DNA from 4 places in the Chryseobacterium cucumeris genome. Region 4 is predicted to be linked to each of the others. Evidence: riboswitches for the same ligand, from Rfam matches in the RefSeq annotation. Region 4 holds a riboswitch; each other region holds the start of a gene.
The links. Region 4 has a riboswitch for cobalamin ahead of metE (5-methyltetrahydropteroyltriglutamate--homocysteine S-methyltransferase). Riboswitches for the same ligand answer to the same signal wherever they lie in the genome.
Positions count from the first base shown of each region.

Region 1: linked by a shared signal. The riboswitch ahead of JNG87_RS14030 (acyl-CoA thioesterase) and the one ahead of metE (5-methyltetrahydropteroyltriglutamate--homocysteine S-methyltransferase) in region 4 are both predicted to bind cobalamin.
Region 2: linked by a shared signal. The riboswitch ahead of JNG87_RS21335 (TonB-dependent receptor plug domain-containing protein) and the one ahead of metE (5-methyltetrahydropteroyltriglutamate--homocysteine S-methyltransferase) in region 4 are both predicted to bind cobalamin.
Region 3: linked by a shared signal. The riboswitch ahead of JNG87_RS13355 (TonB-dependent receptor plug domain-containing protein) and the one ahead of metE (5-methyltetrahydropteroyltriglutamate--homocysteine S-methyltransferase) in region 4 are both predicted to bind cobalamin.

Region 1 is NZ_CP068760.1:3,127,623-3,131,837, forward strand. It holds gene JNG87_RS14010 (PspC domain-containing protein) at 1-251, opposite strand, end outside; gene JNG87_RS14015 (PadR family transcriptional regulator) at 263-592, opposite strand; gene JNG87_RS14020 (XAC2610-related protein) at 1,098-1,796, shown strand; gene JNG87_RS14025 (HD domain-containing protein) at 1,798-2,388, shown strand; gene JNG87_RS14030 (acyl-CoA thioesterase) at 2,447-2,830, opposite strand; cobalamin riboswitch at 2,946-3,127, opposite strand; gene JNG87_RS14035 (hypothetical protein) at 3,162-3,962, opposite strand; gene JNG87_RS14040 (ATP-binding cassette domain-containing protein) at 3,993-4,215, opposite strand, start outside.
Region 2 is NZ_CP068760.1:4,739,716-4,743,930, reverse strand. It holds gene JNG87_RS21345 (cytochrome-c peroxidase) at 1-373, shown strand, start outside; gene JNG87_RS21340 (transporter) at 386-1,333, shown strand; cobalamin riboswitch at 1,426-1,610, shown strand; gene JNG87_RS21335 (TonB-dependent receptor plug domain-containing protein) at 1,720-3,753, shown strand; gene JNG87_RS21330 (YncE family protein) at 3,750-4,215, shown strand, end outside.
Region 3 is NZ_CP068760.1:2,978,882-2,983,096, reverse strand. It holds gene JNG87_RS13360 (YncE family protein) at 1-136, opposite strand, end outside; gene JNG87_RS13355 (TonB-dependent receptor plug domain-containing protein) at 158-1,984, opposite strand; cobalamin riboswitch at 2,015-2,193, opposite strand; gene JNG87_RS13350 (T9SS type A sorting domain-containing protein) at 2,331-3,644, opposite strand; gene JNG87_RS13345 (helix-turn-helix domain-containing protein) at 3,799-4,215, shown strand, end outside.
Region 4 is NZ_CP068760.1:1,574,325-1,578,539, forward strand. It holds gene metE (5-methyltetrahydropteroyltriglutamate--homocysteine S-methyltransferase) at 1-1,340, opposite strand, end outside; cobalamin riboswitch at 1,519-1,706, opposite strand; gene JNG87_RS07035 (Lrp/AsnC family transcriptional regulator) at 1,902-2,363, shown strand; gene JNG87_RS07040 (hypothetical protein) at 2,447-2,989, opposite strand; gene JNG87_RS07045 (VOC family protein) at 3,090-3,458, opposite strand; gene JNG87_RS07050 (alpha/beta fold hydrolase) at 3,511-4,215, opposite strand, start outside.

The DNA.
Region 1 (4,215 bases), 1.6 Mb from region 4:
TCGATTTTTTCAGGGCTTCCGATCTGTGCGATTACCCTTTCTACATCGGTATCGTTGATCACTTCACGTTTTCCTAAAGAATCTTTGAAAATTTCCACCATTCTTATTTCTATGTCATGCATTACTTCATCAGCCTCAGAAGCATCCAGAGAGCTTCTCAGTGCGTTCAGGTAATCGCTGAGCTTTATATATGCGTGTTCTTCTATGGTAAAAGAAAAACCTGCGAGTCCTATTGAGAGTGTCTTGTTCATAGCTTTGTTTTTTAATTTTGTTGGGTGATTTGGTTTACTGAGGCTGTCAGTTCATTCCATGTATTGAGAAGTTCATCCAGGAAAAGTTTTCCTTTTTCTGTGATCTGATAATATTTTCTGGGTGGTCCTCCGGTAGATTCTTCCCATCTGTAAGAGAGAAATTCTCCGTTTTTAAGTCTTGTAAGAAGAGGGTAGAGGGTCCCTTCCACTACATCCAGTTTTCCTTTTTTCAGTTCATCAATAAGATCAGAAACATACATTTCTCGGTTATTGATGAGACTTAGAATACAGAATTCCAGAATTCCTTTTCGCATTTGCGCTTTGGTATTTTCGGTATTCATCTTTGATAAGTTTTGTTAATTAGTTATATTTTTAGAAAAATGCCCCTAGCTAGCTGAGCCTATTCTAATTTTACATTACAAAGATATGTAAATAAAATGGTATTATGCAATACAAAGTAGTGAAATTTTTAAAATAAATTATTTAAAACACTATAAATCAATATAATAATTTTAATCATCAATTTTGAGTCAAATGGATTTTAGAAGAAAATGTCTGAGAATTTTTAAATTTTTAGATAGAATTTTGAAAATTGGAGAGAAAAAATGATCTTTTATCACTTATCACTCATGTTCTAGCCCCGATAGCAGCGGTTACCCCACAGCAGCCACGGCTTTAGGCAGGCGCGAGGAGTATGAGCGGATAGCGGGAGAAAGCTTCTTATCTGTGAATACTGTTTTATGGAAAGGGAAATTCTGGCAGATAATGAGAACATGGATTTTGAGATCGGTATTATGATTCGTATTTTTGTTAGAAATAAAAAAGACCCAAATCATTCCTATTACCATGAATATTTTAAATAAGTACAGGCACTTATCAGTATTTCTTTTGGGACCGCTCTGTTTCGGGCAATATCAGTTTGAAATTAAAAATGTATCAAAGAACTATGATGCAGTCATTCAGACAGAAAACTGTTACGATGACCGATGTGGAGGAAAAGGAACGGTGGAACTGTTTGACCATAAAAACAGCAAAGTACAGACTTTTGTTTCTGATGATCTTGTTGTATATGCGGAACAAGGCCAAAAACTGGTTCGCGGGAAATTGATTCCGCTTTCAAAGGATCAGCGTAGTGTAATTGTAGATGATTTTAATTTTGACGGCACCGAAGATGTAGCGATAAGAAACGGAAATATGGGAAATTACAGTTCGGCTTCTTATGATGTTTATGTATTCAATACTACAAGAATGGCATTTGTAAAAAGTGAAGAACTTACAGACCTGGGCTCAAACGGTTTTGATTTTTTTGAAACAGATGCTAAACGAAAGCGTCTTATTTCCTACGGTAAGTCCGGTTGTTGCAGGATTTTTACAACAGAATATACCGTTATTCCGAACAAAGGGCTGGAGAGAGTGCTGGAAAAAGAGGAGGATATGACCAATGAGGATCAGGTAAAGGTCATAACGAAAGAAAAGATCAATAATAAATGGATTACCAGAACAAAGGTATATCCGTCAGATCAATATAACAGAAATAAAAAGTAAGATGAAAATTCAGAAAGAGATAGATTTTATTCTGGCAGTAGATGCGCTTAAAAATGTACAACGAAGAAATTATAATGCAGACGATTCCCGAAGAGAGAATACGGCTGAACATTCCTGGCAGATCATTATTCTTGCCCAGATCCTTTATCCATATGCTAAAAACCGAGCTGATATTGATTTGCTAAGAGTGATAAGAATGCTTTCCATTCATGATCTTGTGGAAATAGAAGCCGGAGACACTTTTATTTTTGATGAAAAAGCTATGGTCGGAAAGTTTGAAAGAGAGAAAGCTTCAGCCCAAAAGATCTTTGGAATTCTGGATGAGCCTTTACGTACAGAATTTTTTAACCTGTGGCTGGAGTTTGAGGAAGAGAAAACACCGGATGCTATTTTTGCCTGTGGAATCGATAGAATTATGCCGTTTATTTTAAATTCCCATACTACAGGAAAGAGCTGGACAGAAGCCGGAGTGACGGAAAGACAGATCCGGAATATGCTTGAAAATGCAATCAGCAGAGCATCAGACGAAATGGGAGAGGCTTTTGAACTTTTATTGAACAGAAGTCTGGAAACAGAAAAGGTATTGAAATAATGTCAATGAAAATATTTAAAGCTTCGGGCGGCCTTTGGCCGCCCGAATTTTTTATAATTTATAGTATCTGGATTGGTTTTTTGAATTCGTCGATGGCTACAAAAGTAAAATCACCTACAATAGCTTTTTCTCTTTCATAGGAGTACATCTGTTCAGTGTAAATTTCAACATTCACCTTCATACTGGTTTTTCCCACGTATGAAACTTTTCCGATCAGTTCCACAATAGTTCCGGCAGGAATAGGTTTTTTGAAATCAATTTTATCACTGCTCACGGTTACCACTCTTTTTCTGGCAAAACGGGTTGCGGTAATAAAAGCTACTTCATCCATCAGCTGCATGGCAGTACCTCCAAAAAGGGTATCGTAATGATTGGTGGTGTTAGGGAAAACCGCTTTAAAGATTCTGGTTTCGGATGCTTCAATTCTTTCTTCTGTAGTCATATATCATTATTAATTAAAGCGAAATGAAATAATACTAAAACAACAGAATAATGACAGGAATTGATAGAACTCCTGAAACAATCCATCAGATCAATACAACTTCAAATCGCGAAAGTTACATGTTTAAGAAAAAGGCAGGTCTCCTGACTTGTAACATCATTTATCTCCTTCCCATGCCTCGCACAGTGGATCTTTGATAAAGACTTCAGTTACTTTACAGTTGCGCGACAGTCCGTGATTTTCACACGGTTCCCTTTTAATCTGCGGTGATGCAGAACCAATTTCTGTGATGAATAAGCGTAAAAACTTTTCGAATGCAAAAATAATGAATTTATTCCGGATTATGATAAATAATCTGGCTGATTACTCTTCCTTTCTTAATCGTCCAGAGAGTAGTGTATCTGTTTTCCCCTGAACCATTGATCATATAAAGGAAAATATTATCATTGTCGAGGGAAGTTACCCCGATGTTCTCAAAATCCATGGTAGGCTGGAACATGTTTTTGATGGCTTCCCTTACAAAAACAGATCCTCTTCCGGGCTGCTGCACTCTGATGGATTTGATTTCGGTCATTCCCTCAGGAAGGTCATTTCCAATTCCCCATGGTTTTACTTTATCAATCGTAAGAATTTTTCCATCTGCATCTTTTTCCTTTTTACGGTATCCTGCATTGGAAGGGTAAATATCAATGACTACTTTGCTTCTTTGGGCGGTAGGGATTTTAGGATCGGAATTATCGGTAAAAATAAGGGATCTTCCATTTTTGGATTTGGATGGAGTATAGGCGGGAAGCTGGTCTACATAAGCAATACGTCCTTTATTCACCATTCCTTCTTTATCAAGAGTTTCATAACGCACAAAAGGCTTGTCGTCATCCTGTTTCTCAGGATATTTGATCCAGATCCATTCTGTTTCTCCCGGAGCCGGTTTTACATAAACAAATACATCACCTTTGCGCATACGGATCTTATCAACAATTTTTCGGTAGTCGTCTTTATGTACACGTACGTTGGCATATCCTTCCTCAGCTTTTACCACTCCAAAAGGAACTTTAGTTTGTCCTTTTACAAAGACAACAGATAAGATACTGAAAGCAGATAAATAGAATACTTTGTTTATGAAAGTCATCATGAAATTTTTTTGATCCCTCAAATATATAAATTAAATGCTTTTCGGAAGATAATTATACCGTTGCAGTTCATTTAAATCTTGTATTTGTTTCAGATAGCCTTCACGCAAAAGAAATATTTGGTGTGAAATATCAAGAACTTCCTGATAATTATGGTCAGAAATAATGAATCCCTTATACGCAGACTGTTCAATGATTGCAGCTTTCAATGCTGCAGAAATTTTCGGAGAAAGACTATGGAAAGGTTCGTCCAGT
Region 2 (4,215 bases), 1.6 Mb from region 4:
CTGTCATAGCGGAGAATTATTTACTGATGAGAGTTTCAGAAATACGGGAATGTATTACAATACAGAATTCAAGGATGCCGGACGTTACAGAGTTACTCTTAACCAGGTCGACTGGATGAAATTCCGTGTTCCCAGTTTAAGAAATATAGAATATACCGCACCTTATATGCATGACGGAAGATTTTACACGTTAGAGGCGGTACTTAATTTCTATTCTGATCAGGTAGAAGATAATGCCAATCTTGATCCTCAGCTAAAACAGAACGGCCACATAGGAATTGCTATGAACAGCCAGGAAAAACAATCGATCATTGCGTTCCTGAAAACATTATCGGATAAAAATTTTATATCCAATCCAAAATTTGCAGAATAATTTATAAAAGACATGAAGAAGATTATAGTGATAGTAAGTTTGATCCTGTTTAGTCAGTATCAGGCAAAGATCATCAGAGACAGTGCTTATATTGCTCCGGAAACTTTCAGCAGATTCAATTTTGATGATGACTGTGATGCTTGCGGCTGTGCAGCAGGAAACGGATCTTCCGGCTTTGAGTCATTGTTGAATCCACAGTTTGTCGGAATTAAGTATTTTGCGCAGCATTACAAAGCTAAAGAGAACTTGTTTGTAAAAGACCTTACCCAAGATCAGTATTTCAATACGCTGCAACTTTGGGGGAAAATTCCTCTGACTAAAAAGCTGAGTGTTTATGCGAGTCTGCCATTCCATTTTCATGAAAAGAAAACCATGCAGGGAGATATTAGAATCAATGGAATAGGAGATTTAAACCTGATGGGAATTTACCAGCTGATGAGCTCTAAAGATAATTTCCATCATCTGAGTGGAGGTTTGGGCGTGAAAATTCCACTTGGCAAGTTTGATGAAAAAGGAGCATCCGGTGTCAACCCTAGCTTTCAGCTGGGAACCGGAAGCTGGGATTATCAGGCCGCTTTGAATTATAAGTTTCAGAAAAATAAAGTAGCCGTATTGGTCAATACAGACTATATGATCAAAACAGAGAATAAGAAAAATTACCGTTTTGGAAACCAATGGAACTATGCAGCAACGGGTTTTTATCAGGTTGCAGGAAATGAAAAATCTATATTCTCTGTAAAAACTGGAGTTCAGGGAGAAGTCTACGCTCAGAACAAACAGTTTGATGAGGCACTGCCGAATACTGCTGGTAGCGCTTTGTACGGAAAACTGGGATTTGAAGCCTCTTATAAAAAGCTGAGCCTGGGAAGTGAAGTCATGCTTCCCATGTACACACGCCTGGCGGGAGGAGATATTGAAGCTCAATCAAGATTCAGTATTTTTCTGAATATTGGAATTTAAAAAGAAACCCTTGTTGAAATCATGTTAAAGCTCCTTCGGGAGCTTTAATTGTTTATAAATCATTATTTTAGTTGGGGATTAGGAATAATTATTTATCTTTGCCGGAATTTGGTGAGCCGTAAAAAGCTCTTAAAAGGGAATCCGGTGAAAATCCGGGACAGACCCGCTGCTGTAAGCTCCACACCAAGTTTTTGAAGAATATATCCACTGTTTTTTAATGGGAAGGATTTCAAAAATGGAGTAAGTCAGAAGACCTGCCAGACAATAATCGTTTGACGCTTTCGTGGAATAAAGCTTAGGACATCAATGATTCTGTGCAGTGACAGCTGTGCTTTATCGTTGTATTCTTATACCCCATTAGCGTCTTCATTACCCTAAATGAGCTAATGGCAGCAAAACTAACTACTTCTGCAATTCATAAAGCTGTTTTCACAATATTAGTGTTAACATCTCAACTTGTGTTTTCCCAAACTAAGAAAAAAGACAGTCTTCAGGAAGAGACTATTAAAGGAATCAATCTTTACAAAAAGAATTTTAAAGAAATTATACCTGCACAAACCCTGCAGGGAGAGCAGCTGGAAAGATTAAACAGTCATTCTGTAGCAGATGCGCTGCGGTATTTTTCGGGTGTGCAGATTAAAGATTACGGCGGATTGGGTGGTTTGAAAACCATCAACATCCGAAGCATGGGAAGCCAGCATGTAGGTGTTTTCTATGATGGAATTCAATTAGGAAATGCCCAAAACGGCCTTGTGGATCTGGGAAGGTATTCTCTGGATGATCTGGAAGAAATTTCATTATACAACGGACAGAAAAGTGAAATTTTTCAACCTGCAAAAGATTTCGGTTCTTCAGGATCTATTTATTTACAGCCTAAAACTCCTGTGTTTAAAGGAACAAGAAAAACCAATCTTGTGATAAGAGCCAAAAGTGCTTCCATAGACCTCTTCAATCCGTCATTCCGGCTGGAGCAGAAAATTTCAGACAGGGTTTCTGCCAGTTTCAGTGGCGAATTTATGCAGAGTGACGGAATTTACAGGTTCCGGTACGCGAAGAAATATCCGGACGGACAGCAAGCCTATGATACCATTGCCAAAAGACAGGATTCAGATATTCGGGCAAAACGTTTTGAAACTTCTCTCAACGGAACTTTAAATAACGGAAGCTGGAATATCCGTGGCTACGGTTATATTTCAAACCGCGGAATGCCGGCACCCATCGTTAACGGGCGCTTTGAAGGAAGAGGAGCGAGACTTTCCGATGAGAATTATTTTGTACAGGCTAATCTGAGAAAAAAACTGTTCCCGAAATTTGAAACACAGCTGAAAGCAAAATTTGCCTACGATTATACCCATTTCATGGACACGGTTCGTTCGCAGTCTATTATTTATACCGATAATACCTACATTCAAAGGGAACTTTATCTTTCCTCTTCCAATATTTACTCAATCACTCCCAATTGGGATGTCAGCCTGAGTGGAGATTTTCAGTACAATAATCTGGACGCGAATCTGGATAACTTTTCTTATCCTACCCGCTACACTACATTGGTCGCATTAGCAACAACGTATCAGTGGAACAGATTCAAAATTTTGGGAAGCCTTTTAGGAACCTTTACATTTGAAGAAGTTAGAAAAAATAAAAGACCGGGAGATGCCAGAGAGTGGACACCTGCAGTGTTTATGAGCTATCAGCCGGAAAAAATTCCGGAGCTTACTCTAAGGGCTTTCTATAAAAGAATTTTCAGACTTCCGACCTTCAATGATCTGTATTATACCAATATCGGAAATACTTACCTGAAACCTGAATTTACCAATCAGTACGATGTAGGATTTACCTATCAGAAGAATTATAACAACCGTCTCTTTAAAACATTTTATGCTAAAGTAGACGGTTACTACAACAAAGTACAGGATAAAATTGTGGCAGCTCCGAACGGAAGCATGTTCCGCTGGCTGATGATGAACCTGGGAATGGTTGAAATCATTGGAGCTGATGTGAATGTACAGACTGAAATGCAGCTTGGAAAAGTTATTCTTAGACCGTTGCTTTCCTACACTTATCAAAGTGCAAGAGATATGAGTGATCCTGAAGATACTTTTTACCGCAATCAGATTCCTTATACCCCATGGCATAGCGGATCGTTCAGTCTGATGGCGGATTATAAAGACTGGAGTTTCAATTACAGTGCAATGTACGTAGGAGAAAGATATGACGTGAACCAGGATAACATTCAATACAATTATGTGCAGCCCTGGTATACGCACGATTTGTCTGTTCAGAAAAAATTCAACTGGGCGAATCATCAGTTTAAGGTAAGCTTTGAGATGAATAATATTTTCAATCAGTACTATGATGTGGTCCTCAATTATCCGATGCCCGGAAGAAACTTTAAACTTATTCTAAACTTTACCCTATGAGAAAACTAAACTTTTATTTTTTATTTCTGGTATTAGCTTTTCTTACCTCATGCCGTACAGATGAAATTATTGTCCGTCAGGAAGTGGTGGAAGGACTTCCTTCAGAAAACACAGCAATAAAAGGCTTCTATATGCTCAATGAAGGGAATATGGGGAGTAATAAATGTACCCTGGATTTTTTTGATTACACCAAGGGAACTTATTTTAGAAATATTTATGCAGAAATCAATCCCAATGTGGTAAAAGAGCTGGGAGATGTAGGAAATGATATCAAAGTTTATGGAAGCAAGCTCTATATCGTAGTCAATGTTTCCAATAAAATTGAAGTGCTGGATGCTAAAACGGCTAAACGTATTACTTCTATTCCATTACAAAACTGCCGATACCTTGCTTTCAAAAACGGAAAAGCTTATGCCAGCAGCTACGCCGGACCTGTAGCGATTAACCCGAAAGCACCGAAGG
Region 3 (4,215 bases), 1.4 Mb from region 4:
CTTCATTAGAGATAAAATATCCGTTCTGGTAAGTGATCGGAGAAATTTCAAACTCGGCAGAGTCACTTGTACATGAAGACATATTAAACAATAGTACAACTGCAAATAAGACAGTTAAAAGTTTAGTTATTTTCATAATTTATTCAATTTTAATTTATTAAAAATTTATTGCTGCATACACACTATAGTTTCTTTTTGGTAAAGGATAGAAAGAAACGGTTTTATAGTAGGTATTGGTTAGATTATTCACTTTAAACCCTAAGGTATATTTTTTTGCTAAGGTGGCAGAAACTCCCATATTTAAAAGAAAATAAGGATCTATAGCTTCTGATCTCTTTTCATCACTTGTGGTGTAGGTAACACCGTTCAGCTGTCCCTGTGCATAAAACCTGAAGAAACCATATTCGTAATCTATACCGGCATTTCCCCTGTGCATGGGAACGTAAGGTCTCTGCATCTTCGTTTCTTTATCGATAGCTTTTGCATAATAGTATGCTGCATTGGCTCTGAATTTATGATTTCCCCACTGCTTGCTGAAAGACAACAGGGATTCCAGCCCGTAAGATTCGGATTTATTGACATTGTATGCCTGCCAGTATCCCATAGCCGTTGGAAGCCATACAATAAGATCTGTGATGTTCATATAGTAGGGAGACAGAGTAAGTTTGAAATCTCCCACTTTGAACTCATTGGTCATATCCACCTGAGTAGAGGTTTCCGGTCTCAGATCTTTATTTCCTCCCGGTTCATAATAAATATCATTAAATGAAGGATATCTGAAGTTTTTGGATACGTTAATACTCAGATCATACCATTTTGCGGCGTTCCATTTTCCGGAGAATGAATACATAAAAGGAGACTTTACATCTTCTACAAAATCTTTTTTGAATCCTCCTTCAAAACGCAGATCTTTTGTTGCAAAATACCGCAATAATCCTGAAACAGAACCTATATTCCTGCTGACATTGGATATTCCGCTCTCGTACCCTTCTCCTTTATTAATCTGAAATTCTCCGATGATATTAAAATTCCATTTTGAATTCAGGAAATAATTAAAATCATTTTTAAAGATATAATTTTTCCCGGTTCCTCCACTGGATTTAGGTTGGTTTAACGAACCGAAATACTGAAAATTCTCTTCCGTATAGGCTGCTTTAAGGGAATTGCTGAACTTCGCTTTGTTCCAGTCCCAAGAAAGAAGACTTCTTACACTTTGAGTTGTATATTTTGTTTTTGTTCCCGTTTCCTCATATACAGGATAATGCTGTGAAGAATCAAAAAACTGGCTTTGCCACGAAACCTTATGATCGTTTGTAATTTTATAGGATGCTCCTACATTGAATGTCGTATTGTAATAATTCCCGTTTCTGTTGATGTAATTTAGATCGCTTACCTTATAATCATTTTCACTTACGGAATAATTTCCGGAGGCTTTAAAACTGAACTTATCATTGCTGTAAGAACCTTTTACAAAGTTATTATAGGTATTAAAGGAAGCCACTTCAGAGAATAAAGAACCATGGAAGCCTTTATTAAAATCAAGAGTATTATTCAGGTGAATACTTCCCCCGATGGCACCACTTCCGTACACTACACTTCCTCCACCCGCTTTGATACCGATCTGATCATAGCCGAACAAAGCAATATTATTGATATCTCCCTGGCCTAAAAAATTAGAATTGATATTAATTCCGTTCCATACGAATGCAGTCTGCTGGGCAGTTGTTCCTCTGAAAGAAGGCGAAGAAACAGCACCACGGCCATTTTCTTTAATGAAAACCTGCGATTGAAACCTCAGAAGCTCCGAAAGATTACCGGAGTTTTTTTCAGCATCTTCTGCTGTAATTGTTTTTACGGGATGAAAAAGTTTCACCCTGTTCATCTGGTTGTCGAAGACATAAATAGTGTCAATAGTTTTCTCTTGTCCAAAAAGAAAACACCCATAAGATGAAAAAAGCAGTACTAAAGATCTTTTTATATCCATACTTTTTTACTTTTCCTCCGAAAGCAATATGTTTTTAATTATAATCCTGGCAGGTCTCCTGACTTTCGCATTCTGCTCCTTCCCGTTTTTACACAGTGGCGTTTTGCAGAAACTTGTGTTGCGATTTACAGTTGCGGGGACAGTCCGGGAGTTACACCCGATTCCCTTTTCATTCCAAAATACTGGAAACCAAAATTTTTGCAAAGATAGTTTTTTATATGTATTTGCCAAAAACCAGACTTTTCTATACAAAATATGCTATCCTTTTGTTATATACACAAAAAAGAACGGCCGCTTTCAATATTGAAAACAGCCATTCATCCCACTACTTTACTATTTATATATGTTACTTTTTAATAAATTTATAAGGCTCCTGTTGTACTCCTTTTACGGAATATTGTAAAATATAATCTCCTTTTGACAGGGATGAAACATCAATCTGTCCTTCTACAGTATCCAATGATTTTACCTTTTGTCCAACCATATTATAAATTTCTGCTTTCTCTATTTTTCCTTTTCCTTTAAAATACAGGATGTCAGCCACTGGATTAGGATAGATACCTATATTGTTTTTCTCTTTCACAGCATCACTCACCGATAAAAATTCAGAAGTATCCAGGTAAAAAGCAATCATCTGCCCTGAAGCATTCGTCCCTGACCCGGCAATTTTCTTTCCGTCCTGTGAAATTGCAAGAGGAAGTCCCATTGTTACTCCATTAGTGGCAATTCCTAAAGATGCCGCATAATCATTCAGGTTAATTCTCCCGGCGGCAGAGGTCCAGATAAAGCCTTCTCCTGACATGGGAGGAGCCCCAAATGCTCTGTAATACCCGATCACTTTTTTCCCATCAGCAGAAATCCCGGTGGCACCTCCTTTGAAGCTGAAAGAAGCATTAGGATGCGTTATATAAGTAAGTCCGCTCACAGCATTCCATACATAAGGATTAGGATTTGCCGAACCTATTATTGTATTTCCGTCAGCAGAAATTCCTCCTGCTTCTCCTACATGATTCCCATTATTATCTGTAATAAAACTTTCCACTCCATCCTGCCATTTTGCTCCGCTTCTTGTTCCGGTTGATTCATCCTGCCAGCCTACAATCACTGTTCCTGCTGCATTGATTGCGTTTGCTCTGGAGCTGCGTCCGGGAACTATACTTCCCAGATCTACCACGCCGTTTACTTCATCCCATTTCACAGCATGCGCATTCGCTGCGGTGAGAAAACCAAGACCAACAATAGTATTTCCATCAGTCGACATTCCCCAGGTAGAGCTTACGCTGCCATCCCATCCTGTAGGTACAAGCCCGCCTCTGTTTACCCATGTGGCCGTAGCGACATCATAAGTAGATATTTCATTGAATCCTGTTGCGGCATTGGTAACCGACGACGATATTTTGGTTCCGTCATTCGAAACAATGGTTCTGCCTGCAGCCGGATATCCGTTTGTTATAGAACCTATCTGTACGAGTCCTCCTGCAGCATTCCATTTATATATACTTCCTGCACTGGTGTGCAAGCTTACTACTCCATTATCCGATACTGCGCCTACATTATAATTTCCCAAGCCGATTACAGTAAGCTGCGCTTCTGCAAAACCAAATTTCAAGAAAAGATAAGCTATCAATATTTTCATTGACATTCTGTAAAAATTTTTCATATTTTATTATATTTAGCGTTTTGAATTGGTGAAAACAATATTAATACAACATTCACTCAATTAAAAGAAATTGACTTTCATAATTCGTGAATTTTAAAAGAGTTTAATTTTTAAAATACTAATAACCAAATAGATATAAAACAATATTTTGAATATGGATTTTACCGGAATTATTCAAAAAAACACAAAAAACAATTTATCAGGACAAAAATTATTTCAAATCTTACTGTTTATTTTCTGCTTCCTTATTACCAAAGGACAGTCCGGCCCCGACTTCAATATGCTAGCAGATAAAGCATTTCTGAAATTGTATCAGAATCCCGACGAATGCATCAGTTATACCCAGGGAATTCTTGTGAGTGATCAAAACGCGGAACACAAAATTGTACTTCAAAATATTATTTCACAAGCTTTTGCCCTGAAGGGAGACTATGTACAGTCTGTCAATATTTTTGCTCAAAAAGAAGATATTGATCAGAAAAATAACCTTTCATATTTTATGCAGGTCTTCAGTGGTTATAATCTTGCTGATCAGTATCAGAATCTGGGTTTATACAATCAGTCAAAGACA
Region 4 (4,215 bases):
TGCGGGAATGATCCGATCGTAGTGGTTGGGAACAAAGGAAGCTGCAATACTTCCTGTTGCTCTTTTTTACGGATTTTGAAGGTGTTTATTCTCTGAGCATCTTTTTCAGTAACAGCATTGGCTCTTTGCTTCACTTCTTTATTATGGATAAGAGAAGAAGTTCTTCTGCTTTCAATTGCTTTTTTATTTTCTTCAAATGCTTCAAAAATCTGTTCATTTTCCGTTCCGGAAGCCAGTTGTTTAAGCGTTACGACTTCCTTTACTTTTTGTTTTGCAAAAGCCAGCCAGTTTTTAATTTCCGGGTTAAGACTGGTTTCAAAATCCAGGTCACAGGGTGAATGAAGCAATGAACATGATGGTGCAATGAAAATTCTTTCAGATCCTAGTTTTTCAACCGCTTTACTGATAAAAGACAGCGACTTTTCGTAATCATTTTTCCAGATATTTCTACCGTCAACAACTCCTAATGAAAGGCTTACACTTTCAGGAATGCTATTCAGAATATCATCCAGCTGCTCAGGACTTCTAACCAGATCAACATGCAATGTATTGACAGGAAGTGAAACGGCAAGTGAAGTATTGTCTTTTAATCCGTCAAAATAAGTGGCAACGATAAATTTCAGTTTCGGAAAACGTTTTCTGATTTCGGCATACACAGAAAGATACGTTTCTTTGGCTTTCTCATTTAAATCCAGGGCCAGAAAAGGTTCATCAAACTGAATCCATTCCGCACCCTGATCCTGAAGTTTGGTTAAAATCTCGATATAGACTGGAAGAAGATTTACTGCCAAATCCAGCTTATCAAATCCCTCTTCTTTTTCTTTTCCTAATAACAGATAAGAAACCAGTCCGATAATCATCGGTTTTGCATTGATTCCCGCTTGTTTTGCTCCGGCAAATTCATTGAAAATCTTATCTGAACTGAGCTTAAACTGTTGATTTTTATAAAATTCCGGAACGATGTAGTGATAGTTGGTATCGAACCACTTGGTCATTTCCATGGCAGTGATATCCAATCCGTCTTTCTGATATCCTCTTGCCATTGCAAAATAAAGATCCAGCTCAGTATTGTTTTTTTTAAGCACCACTTCATGATACCGTGTTGGAATAGCACCTACGACAAGGCTCATATCCAATACCTGATCATAGTATGAAAAATCATTACACGGGATAAGGTCTATCCCTGCTTCTTTCTGGATATTCCAGTTTTGGTTACAGATAGTTCTTCCGGTATTCAGAAGTTCTTCCAAAAGGATTTTACCTGACCAGTACTGCTCGCAGGCTTTTTTGAGTTCTCTTTTGCTACCAATACGCGGATAGCCAAGAATGTGAGTTTGCATTTTTTTAAACTTTTTAATTAAACTTATTGGGAAAGTTCTTTAAAAGGCTTCGTAATATTTTATCGGAAGAATTTTCAGGAAAGTCATGACATGGCAGACAGCGTAATTTCCTTTACAAAGGAAAATACTCGAATCTGATATATCATCTATATGACCCCAAAGCTTCAGACCGCGAAAGCATTGTCAATTCAGTAAAGGCAGGTCTCCTGACTTGTAACAGTTTCCGTCATCCTTCCCGCTTTTGGCAGTGGAGCTGCAAGGACAAAAACTTTTGGTGTGTTTACTTACAGTTGCGCGACAGCTCGTGATTTTCACACGATTCCCTATTAATCTACCTTAAGTAAAACCTTTCCTGTTTGATGAAGTATCTGTAAAGAACTATACTTTTACCTTTAACAAAGGTTGTCAGTAAAAGCTTTTAATTTTGTGTAAAATTAGTAATACAGAATAAAACCACAATTGAAAACAAATAATTAAGCAAATTAAACTTAAAAAAGTAAAAATAAAAGCATATAATTCTGTACATTTGACTGTTTTAATTAATTAAAAGAATAATATTCTGTGGAACAACTCGATGATAAGGATGTACAGCTGCTCAGGCTCCTCCAGAAAAACGCCAAACTCACCGTTAAAGAACTTGCTAAAGAAGTGAACCTTTCTACTTCACCGGTTTTTGAAAGGGTAAAAAGGCTTGAACAGGAAGGTTTTATTAAAAGATATGCGGCAGTTCTTGATGCTGAAAAACTGAACCGCGGATTTACGGTTTTCTGCCAGATCAAACTCAAAATTCACGACCGGTCTGTGGGGTATGATTTTGTAAAAGAAATTTTAGAAATTGAAGAAGTTGCCGAATGCTATAATATTTCCGGAGATTTTGATTTCCTTCTGAAAGTGCAGGTGCGGGATATGAAGCATTATCAGGATTTTGTATTTAACAAGCTGGGATCCGTAGATTCTATCGGCAGCACGCATAGTACTTTTGTGATGGCTGAGGTGAAAAACAACCATGGACTGACGATATAGATTTCTTTTAAAGTTAACGCCGTCTGAGGATAAAAAAATCCGTCAATAATGACGGATACTATTATTGTTTTGTTTTTTAGTACTTAATTGGCAGCCGGATCCCTAAGTTCTGTTGTTAAACCTATTGATTTTAACAGGTTCTTACTGTCGAAAAGCAATGTTGTATAATGTTTGCCTTTTTTAAAAACCAGTTTTGACCCTCCAGGAAATTCACTGTCTGCTCCCGATTTTTGTATTTTGGCATTGTACTTACCGAACTTCGTTTTACTGTCCTGTAATGTACTTTTATTCAGAACAAGACCAAAAGGAAGCCCTTCCACAATGACAGATTTATTGTCTGAAGTCACAAAAAACATCTCATTGATACTATTGTCTTTTCCCAGGCTGCAATAAAGCTCCAGTCCTGTTTTCATAGGCCATTTTGCATATTTTTCTTCGTTGGCATCTTCATAAAAAACAGTTTTTACGTTCAACGCTTTTGAAATTTTATCCGGAGTCTGTGGGAATATGAATTCTGAGTTTTTGTCCAGTAAAGAACCCAACACGGCTGTTTTCTGTGAAAATGCAGTTGCACTTAATACCAGAAAAAAGATGGTGACAATGAAATGGAATGGTCTCGTCTGCATAAAAATATTTTAAATTGTAATGATTTGATGGCTAAAGATATTAAAATTTTGGGCAAAGCTCTATTTTAAGCAATTTTTTACATCGCACTTCTGTTTTTGGCTATTTTCTTTCCTGTAAATTGAACACGGTACCGGCAGGATCGGTAATCCAGTGCATATTTTCAGGAAGCTCTTCTATTTCGTCACAGGTTTCCACACCGTTTGACAGCAGATATTGTGTAGCAGCTTCTACATCGGGAACGGTAAGCTGGAGCCATGTTTCAGAATGGGTATAGTTATCAACACAATCCAGCCATATGATATTATTCCCGAATTTCACCTCGTGGGTTCTGGAAACAGTGGGATTTTTTATCGGCTTTTCCTCAACTTTCAATTTTAAAATATCCCTGTAAAAAGCAACCGTTTTTTCGTATTTATTTTTGGGAATTTTGATAGCGATATTAATTCCTGCCTCAAATTTTGTATTCATAGTATAGATTTTGAACTTTATAAACAGATTTCAATTCTTTGATGGCATTCTATTATTTCAAAAAAACATTCAGATAATTCACAATCATTGCCGTCTGCATCATCAGGCTTACATGGGTTTGTCCGGGAGCGATAGCCAGCTGGGACTTTGGTAATTCGCCCATATCTGCAAAAACATCACCTCCCAATAATTTATAGGTTTTTGAAAGTTCTGTTTTATCCAATCCGTCATTATCACCAGCTATGATTAAGACAGGCACCGGAATTTTAGAGATATTATCATCACCCAGGTCAAAAGGCTGTCCGGCAGAAGCCATCATCTGCTCCAGAAATGGTTTCCATTTTGTTTTATCAGGTGCTACAGCATTATAGGCAGTATGCATAGGGCTGTTTGTGAAGAGTTCAGGTTTCATTCCTTCAAGAGCTTTATTTACTTCGGGCAGCCATCCGTTAGTTTTATAGGTTGATGAAATGATAACCAGTTTGTTCAGTCTTTCCGGACTTTGAATAGCCAGTTTATAGGCCACTTCACCTCCAAAGCTGTACCCTGCCACATCTGCCTTGTCTATTTTCAGATAGTCCATTACCTTTGTAACATCACTGGCTAAAGTAGCATGCGATAATTTCCTTTCTGAAAAAGGCGTGTGACCATGTCCCTGTAATTCAAGAGCTATTACTTTTCTGTTTTTGGACAATTCCGGGATCAATTCACCCCAGTTCAAATCAATCGTCATGAAAGCGCCATGTAACAGTACAAG